DNA from 4 places in the Aminipila luticellarii genome. Region 4 is predicted to be linked to each of the others. Evidence: riboswitches for the same ligand, from Rfam matches in the RefSeq annotation. Region 4 holds a riboswitch; each other region holds the start of a gene.

Region 1 (4,205 bases), 1.0 Mb from region 4:
AATGTTCACGCATGAGGAGGCAGATGAAGCAAGAAGACACGCCAAGATGATTGTTTCCTTTCAATGCTCTTCTTTGGGAGAGAGATTGGCTCACGCAGAGGAAATTTACAAAGAAACGCCCTTTAACCTGATGAAAAAAATCAAAGGAGAGGATATCCTGGTACAGGGGATCATTGACTGTTATTTCCGAGAAGGAAATCAGTATATTCTGTTAGATTACAAGACGAATAAGATCAGGGACCCGGAGGATGCGGAAGAAATGACAGCACTAAAGGAAACCTACAGGCAGCAGATTGAACTTTATCGGGAAGCCATTGAAGAGGTAAAGGGTATAAAAGTAAAAGAAGCTTATATTTATTTAATGAATGCGGGGGTCACCATTCAATATGGAGTTCCGCCGACAATAGAAAAATGAAAAGGAAAGCTTTGTTTAATAAAAAACGTTAGTAAAATAAAAAAGATAAAAGTAAAGGGATAACATGGACATAGAATTAGATAAAATCAATGAGTATAAGAAAACGTTGGAACATCTGGCCTCCGAAGCTGCGGCATGCGGCGAGCTGGAGCATGACCTTGAATCGCCGAAGCATAAGGAGCTGATGAATATTTACAAAATAAAATCCGCAACAGGAAGGGTGATCTATAACAGCTTTTCCGACGAGGAGCTTTGCGATTACATACGAAAGCGGGCAAAGGAGATAGACCATGTGCCCACTCAAAAGGAAGTGTACTGGATTTATCACATGTATATCAAGCATCGGTTCGGAAACTGGCCAAAAGCATTAAAAAATGCGGTGATGTCTACAAAAGCAGGAAGCGGAGGGCACAGCTATAAAATCATAGAAGAAAGAGAAAAGCAGTGTGAGGAAATCTTTGATAAAATCAGAAAAAAAGCAGAGGAGCTTAAAAGGCCGCCTCACATGGGGGAAATGCAGGATTGTATCGAAGGCTTGAAATATAAATTTGATACATGGAATCAAGTTCTTGAAGCTGCCGGTATCAATCAGGAATGGAAAAACACCCATATGCTTTTTAGGGTAGAAGATTTTTCAGAGGAAGAAAAGCTTCTGCTGAAAAAGATCAAGGATCGGTCTGTTGAGCTTGGACGCCCGCCTCTTCGCAAGGAGATTGAAGAGGATGTGAAGGAAACGCTCAAGCGGAAATGTAAAACATGGCGAAATATCCTGTATCAGATAGGAATGGAGCCGGTAGAAAAATCAAAACCCTTTGCTGAAACATACCTGGATAGCAGGAAAGACAAAGGTATGCGTCACAGGGATATTTTGAGCAATGGTCTGTATAAAGTCTTTAGGCTGGGCAAAAAAGAAAAGGAGTATTTGGCAGAATTTAAAACGATCATGGAGACTTTGAACCGTGCGCCTATCAAGGAAGAACTGCCGAAGGAAGTCTATGAGGGATTGATGAAGGCCTGCGGAAGCTATAGAAATGTCCTGTTTCAGCTGGATGCCGTTCCGCTGGAAAAAACGGAGGAACAGCGAATAAGAAAAAGAATAAAGGGCGGAAAATAATAATTAAATCGGACTATGGGGTTGACAAAGCCAATCTAAAGATGATAAGATTATGACAATAAGTAAATAGACATTTATGTTCTGCAAACCGAGTTTAACGGATAGGATGAAGTCGGTTTCGCAGCTAAGAGGGAAGCAGGTTCAAGTCCTGCGCGGTCCCGCCGCTGTAAGCGAGGAGTTTTTTCAATATGCCACTGGTTTTTACTGGGAAGGCAGAAAAAAATGATGATACGCAAGCCAGAAGACCTGCATAAACTGTTCAAAGTAGCCGACGGGTAATCGGTGATGCTTATAAGCCTTAGGGGTTTTTAAGAATGATGATGTACAGAAAAAACGGACTGTAGCAACCTAGCTACAGTTTTTTTGTTTGTTTTCATTCCATGGAGAAGTCTTTTCATTCCTGAGGGTGTAACAGATTTTAATTACGTTAAAAGATCTGTTGCAACCCTCATTCCTTTTTAATGCCAAAGGAGGGACATTATGAATGTAAATTGGTTTAAAAATCAAGATAATGTGGTTTATGCAAATACGGAAGAATTTGTAGATAATTTTGCAAAGGAGACAGGTATCTCCAACCTTAAAGAGAAGATTGAAGAATTCAGAAAAGCTCCAAACGAAGAAGGAGTTACCGTAATTGGCAGAAAAAGAACAAGCATCAAGCTTTTGGTCCCCAATCTGACCTTCCATGAAAAAATTGAAATGGGAGAGAATGTCTGGGTATATATGGGAGAAAACTATGAAAGCTATTGCCTATACTAACTAAACGGTAATCGATAAAAGCTGGAAGCCTCTTAGCTGAGTAGGGAAGCCATTGCTCACGGAGGCTTTTTTTAGTTAGTAAAAATTTTGAAAGGATTTAATGACAATATGATTCAACTGATCAATATGCCGCTTGTAGATGATATTTTGAATGAGTATAATAGTAATGATGAATTAAACAGCGTGTGCCGCAAATATGGGTGTGATGGAATTGAAGCCATTTGGGGCGGTGAGGATTGCAGCTTTCCTGTAGAAAAATCCTTGATAAGAGGATGGCATTTGGCCTTTTTTTGTGATTGGGTGGATTTTTGGAATAAAAATGAGATTGAATTGATTCGCAAATTCAGACATAGAGAAACCTGGGAAACCTTCTATGGAGGAAAGGACAGAAACGCTCTGCTGAAAATGATTGGTGATGATTTAGACCGAGCTGATCGGGCAGGCGCTGAATATGTGGTCTTTCATGTTTCGGATGTTTCTGTAGAAGAAGTATATACATATAAATGGCTGCACACAGATGAAGAAGTAGTGGATACGTCAGCGGAATTAATAAATCAGCTGATGGATCATAAAAACTATAGATTTAAATTATTGTTGGAAAATCTGAATTGGTCCGGTTTTACCTTTACACGGCCGGAGATAACCAAAAGGCTTCTGCAGAAAGTGCACTATAAAAATAAAGGGATCATGCTGGACATAGGACATCTCATGTGCACCAATCCGGAGCTTCAAAATACGGATCAGGCGATAGATTACATACATAAAATGCTGGACGAACATGATATCCTTTGCAGATATATCAAAGGAATTCATTTACATCAATCCTTAAGCGGTGATTATGTAAAAGAGAATACCCGTATAGCACCTCAGCTGCCGGAGGATTATTGGGAAAAATTCGGCGTTGCTTACGAGCACATATTGAATATAGATACCCATAAGCCTGTAAGCAATTCCAGAATGAAAGGTGTCATCGCCCGGATCAATCCGGAGTATCTGGTACACGAGCTGGCAGCTTCTGACCGGAAAGAAAAAGAGCGAGTTTTAAAGGTTCAGACCGATACCCTCCTGTCGTATTAGTGTGCGGATTACTAAAAAAGAAAGAATCGGATCGTAAAGGAAAGGGAACTTCAAGATGCAGATACAGCGAGAGAATATAGCAATGAGGTATAGGGAAGAGCTTGATAAAATTGCAGGGGAAGGTATAGAATCAGGGATTTTGGAATATGATGAAAACGCCGAAAATGCCGAACAGATATTTGAATTTTCTCAAATTGATTCCGGTAAAGGTAAGGCGGTGTATTCCAGCTTTTCCGATCAGGAATTATGCAACATATTGATTCAGAAAACAAAGGAACTGGAGCATGTTCCGGCTCAAAAGGAAATCTATTGGTTATATAGAGTATACCTTAAGAGACGGTTCGGAAATTGGCCGAAGGCATTGACTGCCGCCGGATTGTCGAAAAAAGCCGGAAAAGGCGGAGATTCCTATGAAAAAGTAAAAACGGATAAGCTGCTGGAGAAAGAATTGCTGGATAAGCTTCGGGTCAAGGCAGAAGAATTAGGCCGACCCCCTCATATGCATGAGATGAGAGAGGTGGCAGATTATTTTAAGATCAAGTTCAGCACCTGGGCAGAGCTTCTCGATGCGGCGGGGCTGGACAACCAATGGAAAAGCCGGAAGCCGGTTTATCAGGTAACAGATTTATCAGAAGAGGACAAAGAGCTGCTGGAAATCATACATAAAAAGGCCATTGAACTGGGCAGACCTCCCATGCGTACGGAGATACCCGGTGAGATCCGAGAAACGTTAAAGAAAAAGTGCGGGACCTGGCGAAACATTTTATATCAAATAGGACTGGAGCCCATTCAGAAAATCAGATCGTTTAATGCCACCTATCTGGACGGGAGGGGAACCAA
Region 2 (4,205 bases), 1.1 Mb from region 4:
TCCTTCTTTCGGATGCCTCATGACGGCAAGATCGGCATAGCATGCAACGGTCTTGACCGTATCTGCAATACTTTCCCCCTTTGCCACTGAACTGGAATTGGGTTCGGAGAATCCAATGACCTGTCCCCCCAGTCTAAGCATGGCTGCCTCGAAACTGAAACGGGTTCTTGTACTTGGTTCATAAAACAGTGTAGCCAGCAGCTTACCATCACAAGCATGCACATATTTTGCAGGGTCGCCTATAATTCTGTCCGCCAAATCAAATACTTCCTCAAGCTCGCTTAAAGAAAAGTCCATAGGTTCCAATAAATTTCTACCTTTTAACATATTAAATCTCCTTTCCAGCAAAAAAAAATCTTCCAATAATGGAAGATTAAATAATACAATCATCTAAAGAAAAGGGCATCTCCAATAGAGACGATTTCCCGGACAACGGCAATAAACAAATTAATTCTAAAACCGAAGGATATGCCGCCGAGTTCTCAAAATCTTTTGTAAGGTCGTAATTCTCTCTTATATAATTTTCAAACGTCATTAACATATGTATAATTCCTTCCTACCATTCACTTTACAGCAAGGTTTTAACACACTAGTATAACCTGCCATAAATTCCACAAAATCGCACTTTCTCTTTTTCCTCGTGCCTAAATCTTCAATATAATACCATGCCTATCATGTGATGTCAATAGAAAAATGCATGGCAAAACTATGTATTTATTTTTTACCAAAATAGTCCTCAAATCGCGCATACATTTAATTCCTCTCGGAAAGGTTCTTCCCCTTCCAACAGATCTTCATATCGCTGCGGCCTTTTAATCTGTTTTACCGTACCATTCTTTTTGATCATAATGGCACCCGGTCTTGGCCTTCCGCTGAAACTGGACAGGTACGAATGGCTATATGCTCCCGCATTAATAAAAGCAATGAAGTCTCCTGCGGTTATGCTGCCTGGAAGTCTGATGCCCTCTGATGATGCATAAGACAGACCGCTGATTTTATAGGACATGTTATGGTTTTCCGTTATTTTATTAGCGCAGAGCAGCTGATTATAGCTCAAAAGCCTTTCAAATTCCATTCCGTTGTTTAGGCCTTCATCCAGAACCAGCCAATTTTCATTTAAATTTTTTCGATATTTTTCATTTACAATACTGGTCAGCAGGATTCCTGCAGAAGCGGCGATTTTTCTTCCGGGTTCAATAATCAGTTCTATATCTTTAAAAAATTGACCATATTCTTTTCCTGCCCATTTCTCCACTGTAGCTGCATTTAATTCTTCTGACACCGCTTCTGCAATCTGCCCCATGTTGTCGGACGAAATACCCCCTCCGATATTTAAGCTCTGCGGGGAAAAGCCAGTCAACTGATACATTTTTACCGCCGTTTCAAGCATAGTAACAAAAGCTTCATGAACGGATTCCGGCTCATGTGATCCATTTTGAAGATGGAAGTGGTATCCTTTGAGCTTTACGTACTTCTTGTTTTTTTGAGACATCCGAATAGCGGTTCGAAGCTGTTCAAATGTAATACCAAATTCAGATTCCTGCCCCGACAGCCTATGACGATCGGAATGGTAATAGGAAATTTCAGGGGCCACCATCAAGGCAATATTTACCGGAGTATCTAAAGCTTCGGCAATCTTAGCGATTCTGGTCAGTTCATAAATGGAGTCAATATTAACAGACTTTACTCCGCTCTTTATGGCAAGTTCAATTTCCTCACCTGTTTTGCACGCTCCGGTGAATATGATCTGATCCCCCTCGAATCCGGCCTGCAGGCCTTTAAACAATTCCCCTCCGGAGTTGACCTGTAAATTACACCCCGCATCCCTTATGACCTGCAGGTTGGCCAGGGTGGATTCACATTGCGCTGCATAATGTATACTCGTTTTATCATAAAAGGTCCTAAAGGCAACAATTACTTCATTCACATTCTTTCTCAGTTCCCTTTCAGAGAAAACATATAGTGGGGAGCCATATTTTTCAACCAGCTTTATTAAATCCCTTCCATCAAAACATAAATGCTCTTTTTCAATTTTAAATATCTTATTCTCAAAAATATCCATTTGTAATCCCCCCACATAACAAAAAAACTGCGACAAAAATCGCAGTCCGTTTTACTGTTCTATTTCTAGTATTCTTGCCAATGATCCATGCTACCCGTGGATTGGCGTGCTTCTCATGCAGGTCTCCTGACTTGTGTATCTACATTTCTTTTAACCTTCCCGAATAATCTTCAGTGGCTATTTATCCTTTTCAGAATAAATCTTAAAAGAAACTCCTCACTCACAGTGGCGGGTCCATTCCGGATTTTCACCGGATTCCCTCTTAGTCAGACTTTATTGGAACATAAAGCTGAAACATGGAAGTAATATAATTTCTATTTTTATTAGTTTATCACACATACGGTGTTATTTCAAGCCCAATTTTACCCTTTAAAAGACTGGGCTCAGAAGAATCGATCTTAACGATATCATTCTAATACCCACTCTTTAAAAAATAACTTTCAGTAACAACTGCGCACATATCTTCCCTATGTTTATAAATAGTTCTGCATCAATACAGAAATCATTTTGGAGCACTCTGCTCTTGTGGCACTTTCTTTCGGTGCAAAAATATCTACAGTTTTTCCGTTTATCACTCCTGCTTTTTGTAATTCGATAACCGCTGATGCTGCATACTTTCCGATTTCCTCTTTATCCCGAAACTCCACTTCTTTGTTTACTTCCTCTAATTTTTTATTTTCAATTTTTGACATATATCTGGAAAGAATTACAGACATATCTTGCCTTGTTATGCTATCATTCGGATCAAAGCTAAGACCTCCGCCATTCTCTAAAGATCCTGTGACAAGACCTTTTTCTTCAGCCCACGCAGCTGAACCGGCGAACCATTCTCCTGCCTTGACATCTTTAAATTTAGGATCTCCGTACGCACTTAAATCCGCACCTGCCAGATTAGCAAGCATTTGTACGAATTCCGCACGGGTTATTTTATCATCTGGTGCAAAGCCTGCATCATTTATACCTTTGACCACATCTCTTGCCGCCAAAAAAACAATTTGATCCTTTGCCCAATGTTTTGATATATCATTAAACGAAATATTTCTATATCCTACCGCATAGCTAGAAAAGTGATCCGTTGAAAAGCTCAGCATCTTTGTCTGTAAATCATACACACAGTTTTTCATGATTTCCAGACTGCCTTTATCTTTTATATAATAGGCCACGATGCCGTTTGAATTCTCAGACTCCGCTGCTGCATATGGTACAGAAATCTGTAGATTATCTGCAAATTGAGAGACTTTTTTATCTCCTGTAACTAAATTAAAATCAAATATAAATCCCCCTTTGATCTTTTCTTGGAGATTACTCTTATTTTCTTCTGTAAGCTCCGCTTTCTTTTCTAATTCTACTTTTTTGACCGTAAAAATTACATCTCCATCAGCACTTTTTAAAAGATAGTCTAAATTTTGTTTATCCAGTCTGATATTTGCTATAGGAGTCTGTACTGTCAGCACATCCACTTTCTTTCCCAGCTCTGTCACAGCAGCCTCGGGCAACTTTGTTTTTATCTCGTTTATCTTGCTGTCTGCATTAATTACTATCTTTATTTCTTTCTTGGGTTGAATACCAGAATTTTGATCATCTTTTTCGGCAGCTGCTATGGCATCACTTATATCCTTTGCCGAAACATCAGCGGATCCCTTGCCATCTTTGTCTATAGTCGCTTCTACTTCAATCCGTCCTACGGTATTTTCTTTTGTTAGCTCCTCAAACTCCTTAATGGCTGCCTTCCCGCCGGCGGCTTCTACTGCATCCGGATCTTTTGTCCAGTCATTTGTGTAATACCATACCACATTGTCCCCATCATGCAATTTATACTTTGTCAATGCAATATCTGGCAGCTCATCATTCACCTTATAAAGCCAGCCCGAATGCTTCCCTTTGTCAAATTCAACTAAGCTTTTACCTGATGCATTGGTTATAGAGGACACGTAGTTTTTATTCGTTATGACATAAGAAAAATCTTTTTCATCCAATGCTTTCGTAAATGCATGATATACAGTTGCATCAGATTTTAAGGTTACCGTTGTACGTGGAATCCAAACCCCCGAATCAGCCTTTAATGTAAAGTTTACCTTCATTTCCTTTTCAGATATCGGATCTGCAGGATCCGCTTCCTTACCTCCTGCACCATTTGCATAAG
Region 3 (4,205 bases), 910 kb from region 4:
ATTGCAGGTGGAAAGGAGTATGCAGCCTTTCAGCTGAAACCGTTTTTTCATTTCCCCGAGAGCTTCTTTTACTCCTGCTTTTGTAAAGGAAAAGGCCTCCCTGTAGTCGAGCGATGCTTTGCTGTGATCAATGCCTACCATTCTAATACGCATTCCGATTCGCCTTTCAAATGTATCTGTCCTCTATTTTTTATCTCGGACGATGAGTACGGAAAAATAGCTGGCATTTTCATCAATGGCCTCTATATTTTCAAATACCCGCTCACCTTCCATGCCGCAGCGTTCCACCATTTTAACGGTAGGAGGATTCTCCATGGAATGAATATATTCTTTCAGCTTTCCTATGGATTTTCCGCTCTTCATCAGAACCTTGGTTCCTTTCATCAGTAAGGCCTCCTCGGTTCCCTTATAAGAAGCCGGTATAATATGCAGAGCCTCCTCCCCTTCGGTCAGGCTGTCATTCAATCTGGCTGAAACCGCACAAAAAGAAGGAATGCCCGAGAGAATTTCTGTTTCATATCCGGCATCCCGCACCCGATTATGAACATAGGCGTATGTGGAATAGATCGTCGGATCTCCCAAGGTCAGAAAGGCCACATTTTTTCCTTCGTCGAGCCATTTTTTCACCTGTTCTGCCGCCGCATCGTGACTGGCTTCGAGCTTTCCCCTGTCTCTGGTCATGGGCATATCCAGCTCTGCCACCAGCTTTTTATCTAAATCCGGGATTGCACCCTTCGCTATGGTATACGCCACATTGATACTCTGACCGGACTTGGGAATGGCTACAATATCACATTCCTCAATTACCCTCACCGCTTTTAATGTCATGAGTTCCGGATCTCCGGGTCCGACACCTACTCCATATAATTTTGCCATTCCATTCCTCCGCATTTCCTTTTTCGCTGTTTTCCTTGGTTTTTCAACACTAATCGTCTATTCACAATCAGCTGTATGATCTAAATACATTTTTTGTATTCCCGTAAATTCTCCGATTCCTCTTAGGATGCAGGTCACCTTATATCCCGCATTTTTAAAGAGGACTTTCCATGAATCTTCCTGCTCTCCTGCCATATCGTTGACCGCATGATCTCCGGCCACTACCATAAGCGGCATCAGCACGACTTCATCCGGTGCGTAGTCCTTTACCTGTTTTAAAACCAGACTCACCTCCGGATAGCCTTCCACAGTACCTACGAAGACATTTTCATAGCCCAATGCCTTAAATCGGTAATCCAGTGCCGCATAGGCGGCATCCGAGAAATGTCCTGTCCCATGTCCCATCAGAACCAACGCCGTCTTAGCCGCCTGATCTGCATTTTTTTTCTGATCCAATTCCGGTACTTCCGCCATAATTGCTTTGCAGACTTCATCATAGTCTCTGGAAGAGGTCAGGAGAGCCTTGCCCACGGAAATAGCGTCAAAGCTATTCTTAAAGGGCGTGATCTGCTCCATCATCTTTTCGTATTCTTCTCCGTTTATAATATGGGTAGGCTGCACCAGCACATCTTTAAATCCGTCTTCTGCTAACCTTTCCATCGCTTCCCGAACATTGTCCACATGCATGTGATCACGGGTTTTAAGAACCTTCATAATAATACTGCTGGTAAAGGCTCTTCTGAGCTCCCTGTCCGGGTAAGCTCTGCTTATAAATCGTTCAATTTCACCAATAGTCTTTTCTCTGGTCTCCTTGTGACTGGTCCCAAAGCTTACGATCAATAGGGCTTTCTTCATTTCATTTAACCTTCCTTAAAAAAAATCGCCATTCTGAAAATCAGAACAGCGTAATACGGGGGCTGACAATAAGCCCCTCTTATTACACTTATTCATCCTTCGCAAAAAAAGTGTAACCTCTGTTGCAGTCTGAACGACCGAACAGAATCCGATACCGTAGGCAGGTCTTCTGACTCTGGCGTCAACATCGTACTCTCCTTCCCATTTTTACACAGTGGCTTCATGAAGCACGACTCTTCCATTACAGCGGCGTGACCGCGTGGGCTTTTACCCAACTTCCCTATTCTCCCGGTAGGAATCCCCGGGCACCTACAATATTTCTCTATTGTCCAATATATTGTAACACTAAAACAGGGGGTCGTACAACCCCCTAAATACATTCTATACAGCCTGCTCCATTGAAAGGCAGTGCCTGTTTTATACGCCAAAAAATACAGCCGCGTCGGACAACGTTTTTTGGATATCCGCTTCCGTATGCTGATCTGAAATAAACATGGCTTCGAATTGGGCCGGTGCAAAATAATTGCCATGCTGAATCATATATCGGAAATATTCTGCATATCGCTTTAAATCTGACGTTCTGGCAGAAGTATAATCGGTTACCTGTCCGCCTGTGAAGAACAGGGTTCCGATGGAGCCGATATGATTGACCGTGCAGTCCACTTTCGCCGCAGCTATGATCTCCTTAAGGCCGCCGTACAACATTTCTCCCAGGGAATTAATATGCTCATATACAGACGGATTTTCCTTTAAGCAGGTCAGTTGAGCAATACCTGCCGCCATTGCCACCGGATTTCCGCTCAGTGTACCCGCCTGATACACCTTCCCTACCGGTGCTACACATTCCATGATGTCCCGTCTGCCGCCGTAAGCCCCTACCGGCATACCGCCTCCAATAATCTTGCCGAAGGTCGCCATATCCGGCGTCACACCAAACAGCTGCTGCGCCCCGCCGGGTGCTAATCGGAAGCCGGTGATTACTTCGTCGAAAATCAGAACAGTCTGATGAAGATCACAGATTTCACGAAGGTTTTTCAGGAATCCATCTTGCGGCAGAACCACGCCCATATTGGCTGCGACTGGTTCAATAATAACGGCGGCAATATCTCCTTTGTATTCTTCAAACAATTTTTCTACGCTGTCCATGTCGTTGTATCTTGCTGTCAGCGTATCCTTTGCACAGTTTTCTGTAACACCTGCGCTGTCCGGCGAGCCGCCTTCCGCAATCAATGCGGAACCTGCTTTCACTAAAAGACCGTCGCTGTGCCCGTGATAGCAGCCTTCAAATTTGATGATCTTATTTCTTCCCGTGTAGCCTCTTGCCGTGCGGAGGGCAGACATGGTGGCCTCCGTCCCCGAATTTACCATCCGCACCATCTCAAAGCACGGAATCATCTCGCAGGCGAGCTTTGCCATGGTAATTTCCCTTCCCGTGGCGGCACCGAAGCTAAGTCCATGGACGATTGTTTCCTGCACAGCCTTTAAAACTCCGGGATTGTTATTTCCAAGGATCATCGGCCCCCATGAACCAATATAATCGATATATTTATTTCCGTCCGCATCGTAAATGAACTGAGCGTCTGCTTTTTCTATAAACCTGGGAGTCGTGCCGACTGCCTGAAAGGCTCTGGCCGGACTGTTGACTCCACCCGGTATGTAGTGCTTCGCCTCTTCAAATAAACGTTCTGATCGATCTGTCTTATTGTTCAACATTTGCATTTCCTCCATACGTATCCAGGTGCCATCTGATAGGTTAACCAATTTGTCCGCTCTGAATCATTTGTGCCGCTTCTTTGGCAAAATAAGTGATCAGCATATCTGCACCCGCTCTGAAAATGCTGGTCGTCGTTTCTGCGATAATGGAAGCTTCATCTACCATGCCGGCCATTCCCGCGGCCTTGATCATAGCGTACTCGCCGCTCACGCTGTAGGCCGCTACCGGAACATCTATATTATCCCGAACCTCTCGGATAATATCCAAGTAAGACAGGGCAGGCTTCACCATGATAATGTCCGCGCCCTCCTCCAAATCCAAAAATACTTCTTTCAACGCTTCCCGCCTGTTGTGATAGTCCATCTGATATGTTTTTCGGTTACCTTTAAAGTTATCTGAGCCTGCGGCTTCCCTGAAAGGCCCGTAAAAAGCAGAAGCATACTTAGCGGCATAGGACATAATCGGCGTATTTTCATAGCCGGCTTCATCTAAAGCGTCCCGAATAGCCAGCACTCTGCCGTCCATCATATCAGAAGGCGCCACCATGTCTGCACCGGCTCGAACCTGCGATACTGCGGTCTGTGCCAAAAGCGGAAGTGTTTTATCATTATCCACGGTCTCCCCTTTCAAAATGCCGCAATGCCCATGGGATGTGTATTCGCACATGCATACATCTCCGATGTAATACAAGTCCGGAAAATCCTTTTTCGCCGCCCGCAAGGCTTCCTGTACGATCCCGTGCTCGTCATATGCTCCGCTT
Region 4 (4,205 bases):
CCTATAGGGTGCTCCGAGCGCTGCTCTGCGGTGGCTGCATAATATAGCACCTTCTCTTCAGAAAGGCTGTCGTTAAAGCTTTTCAGTGCAATCACCTTTAGTTTGCCGTAAGTAAGCGTTCCGGTCTTATCAAAAGCCATGTGTTTTACTTTGGCAAAGCGTTCCAATGCGTCACCCGAACGAATGATGATACCATACGCTGCGGCATTGCCGATACCGGCCATAATCGCCGTAGGTGTAGCTAATATAAATGCGCACGGACAAAATACGACCAAAACGGTGACCGCACGAATCCATTCCCCGGTAACAAGCCCTGTGATGACTGCCGCGCCCAATGCAGCCCACACCATCCAGGTGGCCCATCTGTCCGCCAGGCTTATGATAGGAGCCTTGTTGGCACCGGCCTCTTTCACCAGTTTGATCATCCGTTGAAGGGAGCTGTCCTCACCAACTTGAGTGGCCCTCATGGTAAAGGTGCCGTACTGGTTGACTGTCCCGCTGGTCACCGGATCTCCGGCTGTTTTATCTACCGGCAGAGATTCGCCCGTCATGACCGACTGGTCAATAGAGGTCTGCCCCGATAAAATAACACCGTCTGCTGCAATGGCTTCCCCCGCCAGCACTACTAATATATCGTCAACCTTTACCTGCTCCGCCGGGATTATCTCTTCCCTGCCCTTTCGAATCACCCGGGCGGTTCGCGGAGTAAGTTTCATCAGATTTTCTATACTTTGGTTGGCTCTTTTAGATGTTCCGTTCTCCAGCAGAGTCCCTATGGCCATGATGAAAGCGACCTCTCCGGCAGCAAAATATTCCCCTATAAATACGGAAGCTACGAGTGCAATGGAAACAAGAACATCGGCCTTTATATCGTGATCCACCACCAAGCCCTTGATTGCCCCAACAAGGATGGGAATCCCGCATAAGACAATGGCTGCCCACGCCGGGTCAAAGGGTAAGGCTCCTTCCTGCCAGTGAAATAGACTGCCGAGCAGTGCTGCTCCCGATAGGATAACCCATATTAAATTACGCTTGTCTTCTTCTATTATCCAGCTTTTCATTTTTTGTTTTGTCCTCCCTTATCGCAATATATTTATCTTTCTATCGGTCTTTCTTGTTGTTTCTGTATCCCCCTATAGGGGATACGAAAACTATATCACGTTTCCTTCTTTTGTCAACCACCCTTTATTTTTGTCAAGGCCTTATTCCCGCAATTTTCTGCAAGAATCCCAATAAAACGCTTCGCACCCTTGACATTAAATACCGGAGGTGATAATATCAAGATGCAACTAAATAGTTATTTTATGTTCCGTCAAATGCGTTTGACGGCTAAGAGGGAAGCAGGTCATAATCCTGCGCGGTCCCGCCGCTGTAATCGGGGAGTCAGAACCTGTTCCAAAAAGGAAGATCACTGAAGCATGAGCTTTGGGAAGATCGGAAGATGACGTTGATCCGTAAGCCAGAAGACCTGCATAAAATTCCATGTAATCCGAAGGGAGATCGGTTTATATCTTTATTGTGTTTTACAGGAAAACGGGCTGTAGCGAAAGCTGCAGTCTTTTTTATTTGAAAGATGCGTACAGGGCATGCCCTATAAATTTCTAGAAATATAGTCGAGGATAAGAAAAATGGAAGAACATATCGTTCCTACGAACAGAAAGCATCATAAACACCATAAAATCGGACACAAACACGGAGAAGGCTCCAGTATTGATTTTTACGCGTATAATTCCGGGATAAGGCGTTGGAATCCGACCTTCAAGGTATCGTTTTCTGCTTTGACATTAATTTTATGCATAGCGCTAAACAATCCATATGTGTCCATCGCCGTCATGATAGCCATGGCATATCTAACGGTAATAAAGGGCCGACTTCCAGTTCACGCATATGTATCCGTGCTGACGATTCCCATTACCTTTATTCTTCTTGGCACAATTATGGTCGGTATTGACTTTTCCACGCAACCGATCGGTCAATACAATTTACATCTGGGATTCTTTTATATTATTACTTCCGAAAAGAGTTTAAAGATGATGTGCTTTTTAATTTTAAAGGTTTTCGGTGCAATCAGCGCAATGGAGATGATGGCTTTATCGACTCCATCCTCAGAAATCATCTGCGTGTTACAGAAGACATATGTGCCCCAGCTCTTTACAGAGTTGATGCTGATGACTTATCGTTATATATTTATTCTGATTGATGTCAACATCAATATCAGAAATTCCGCAGATTCCCGTTTGGGCTTCTGCGATCTAAAAACTTCTTGGAGTACATTTGGAAAAGTTGCAAGCAATATGTTGATCGTTTCCATGAAAAAATCCAACGCCTATTATGATGCCATGGAAGCCAGATGTTATGACGGACAATTTATGGTTCTGGAAGAAACCCAGAATATAAAAGCAAAACAAGTTGTTATAGCAGCTATATTCATATTTTTTCTGTTAGCTTTATGGTACATCACAAAATAGAAAGGATCTTTATGAAAAACCCGATTTTACAAATTCAGAACTTACAGTATTGCTACGGAAACGGAAAAACCGCTCTGCACGACATCAGTGTGGATATTTATGAGGGTGAAAAAATTGCTGTTATCGGCTCCAACGGTGCCGGAAAGTCTACCTTTTTTCTGAATACCAACGGAGTTCTTACGCCGGATGAAGGCGACATTTATTACAGAGGAACTTTAATAACCAAAAAGAATCTGAAGGAATTACGGAAAAATATCGGTATCGTCTTTCAGGACGCAGATAATCAGATTATTGCTTCTACTGTTTTGGCAGAGGTCGGATTTGGCCCGATGAATCTAAAGCTGAAAAAAGAAGAGGTTTTAGAGCGTGTAGAGGAAGCCTTGCGTTATATGAACATTCTTGAATTTAAGGATCGGCCGCCTCACTATTTAAGCGGAGGGGAAAAGAAACGGGTCAGCATTGCTGATATTATTGCTATGAAATCAGAAATCATCATATTTGATGAGCCTACGGCAGGGCTTGATCCGCTAAATGCGGAAATGCTGGAAGAGGTCTTAGGAAAACTTTCTTCGGAGGGAAAAACTATGCTCATTTCTACACATGATGTGGACTTCGTCTATCGATGGGCGGAGAGGGTTCTTGTTTTTAATGAGGGAAAGATTATTGCCGACGGTACGCCATTTGAAATTTTTCAAGAGATCGAAATCTTAAAGCAGGCTAATTTAAAACAGCCCATGCTAATGAAGGTCTATGACTTGCTGGTCGAGCACGCACTGCTCAAAGATGAACAGGTTTATCCAAAGACATTTCAGGAACTACAGGAAGTAATTCAAAAAATATAATAGAAAAGGAGAGTAAATATGAAAATGAGTATGAAAGAAAAAAAACTGATTGTAAGCGTTACTGCTGTCGCTTTGTTTTTCGGTATTACTCCAACAGTAAGCGCAATGCACATTATGGAGGGATATCTTCCGCCTAGTATGTGTATTGTCTGGGGCGTGATCTGTATTCCATTTTTGGTAGCCGGCTTTCTGTCCATTAAGAAAACCCTTGCTCAAAGCCGCAGAAATATTACCATGATTGCTATGGCTGCAGCCTTTGTTTTTGTAATTTCCTCGTTAAAAATTCCTTCTGTGACAGGCAGCTGTTCACATATGACAGGTACAGGTCTGGGAGCTATTCTGCTTGGTCCTAGTGCTGTCAGCATTTTAGGTATTATCGTATTGATTTTTCAGGCTATTCTGCTTGCACATGGAGGATTAACTACATTAGGAGCCAATACCTTCTCCATGGCGATCGCAGGACCATTTCTTTCCTACGGAATTTACATTCTGTGCAAAAAATTACATGTAAATAAATATGTTGGCATTTTTCTTGCCGCGTCCATTGGTGACATATTTACATATTGCGTTACCAGTTTAGAGCTGGCGATAGCCTATCCTTCCCCTACCGGAGGATATATGGCTTCTGTTGTTAAATTCCTTGCGGTTTTCGCTCCGACTCAGCTTCCGCTTGCCATTATTGAAGGAATTCTTACCGTCATTATTATCATGGGTCTTGAAACCTATGCAAAACCGGAATTAGCCGATTTAAGATTTGAAGTTGGAGGTGACACAAAATAATGAAAACGAAATCAAAGGTTATCATTTTATTGATCATTGCACTGTTAATAGCTATTGTTCCATTATTTGCATTGAAAGGCGCTGAATTCGGCGGTTCTGACGATGCGGGCAGCGT

Evidence for each region. Region 4 has a riboswitch for cobalamin ahead of cbiQ (cobalt ECF transporter T component CbiQ). Riboswitches for the same ligand answer to the same signal wherever they lie in the genome.
Region 1: linked by a shared signal. The riboswitch ahead of EQM06_RS04155 (hypothetical protein) and the one ahead of cbiQ (cobalt ECF transporter T component CbiQ) in region 4 are both predicted to bind cobalamin.
Region 2: linked by a shared signal. The riboswitch ahead of EQM06_RS04195 (diaminopimelate decarboxylase family protein) and the one ahead of cbiQ (cobalt ECF transporter T component CbiQ) in region 4 are both predicted to bind cobalamin.
Region 3: linked by a shared signal. The riboswitch ahead of EQM06_RS03660 (sirohydrochlorin cobaltochelatase) and the one ahead of cbiQ (cobalt ECF transporter T component CbiQ) in region 4 are both predicted to bind cobalamin.

The regions. Positions count from the first base shown of each region.
Region 1 is NZ_CP035281.1:911,584-915,788, forward strand. Features, by position in the region: gene addA (helicase-exonuclease AddAB subunit AddA) at 1-415, shown strand, start outside; gene EQM06_RS04150 (homing endonuclease associated repeat-containing protein) at 480-1,529, shown strand; cobalamin riboswitch at 1,622-1,797, shown strand; gene EQM06_RS04155 (hypothetical protein) at 2,010-2,288, shown strand; gene EQM06_RS04160 (TIM barrel protein) at 2,397-3,365, shown strand; gene EQM06_RS04165 (homing endonuclease associated repeat-containing protein) at 3,448-4,205, shown strand, end outside.
Region 2 is NZ_CP035281.1:923,545-927,749, reverse strand. Features, by position in the region: gene pyrB (aspartate carbamoyltransferase) at 1-327, opposite strand, end outside; gene EQM06_RS04195 (diaminopimelate decarboxylase family protein) at 737-2,062, opposite strand; cobalamin riboswitch at 2,162-2,377, opposite strand; gene EQM06_RS04190 (S-layer homology domain-containing protein) at 2,536-4,205, opposite strand, start outside.
Region 3 is NZ_CP035281.1:776,015-780,219, reverse strand. Features, by position in the region: gene hemA (glutamyl-tRNA reductase) at 1-153, opposite strand, end outside; gene cobI (precorrin-2 C(20)-methyltransferase) at 184-876, opposite strand; gene EQM06_RS03660 (sirohydrochlorin cobaltochelatase) at 934-1,731, opposite strand; cobalamin riboswitch at 1,874-2,059, opposite strand; gene hemL (glutamate-1-semialdehyde 2,1-aminomutase) at 2,149-3,444, opposite strand; gene hemB (porphobilinogen synthase) at 3,485-4,205, opposite strand, start outside.
Region 4 is NZ_CP035281.1:2,612,961-2,617,165, forward strand. Features, by position in the region: gene EQM06_RS12165 (heavy metal translocating P-type ATPase) at 1-1,061, opposite strand, end outside; cobalamin riboswitch at 1,288-1,490, shown strand; gene cbiQ (cobalt ECF transporter T component CbiQ) at 1,629-2,468, shown strand; gene EQM06_RS12175 (energy-coupling factor ABC transporter ATP-binding protein) at 2,480-3,310, shown strand; gene EQM06_RS12180 (energy-coupling factor ABC transporter permease) at 3,329-4,090, shown strand; gene EQM06_RS12185 (energy-coupling factor ABC transporter substrate-binding protein) at 4,090-4,205, shown strand, end outside.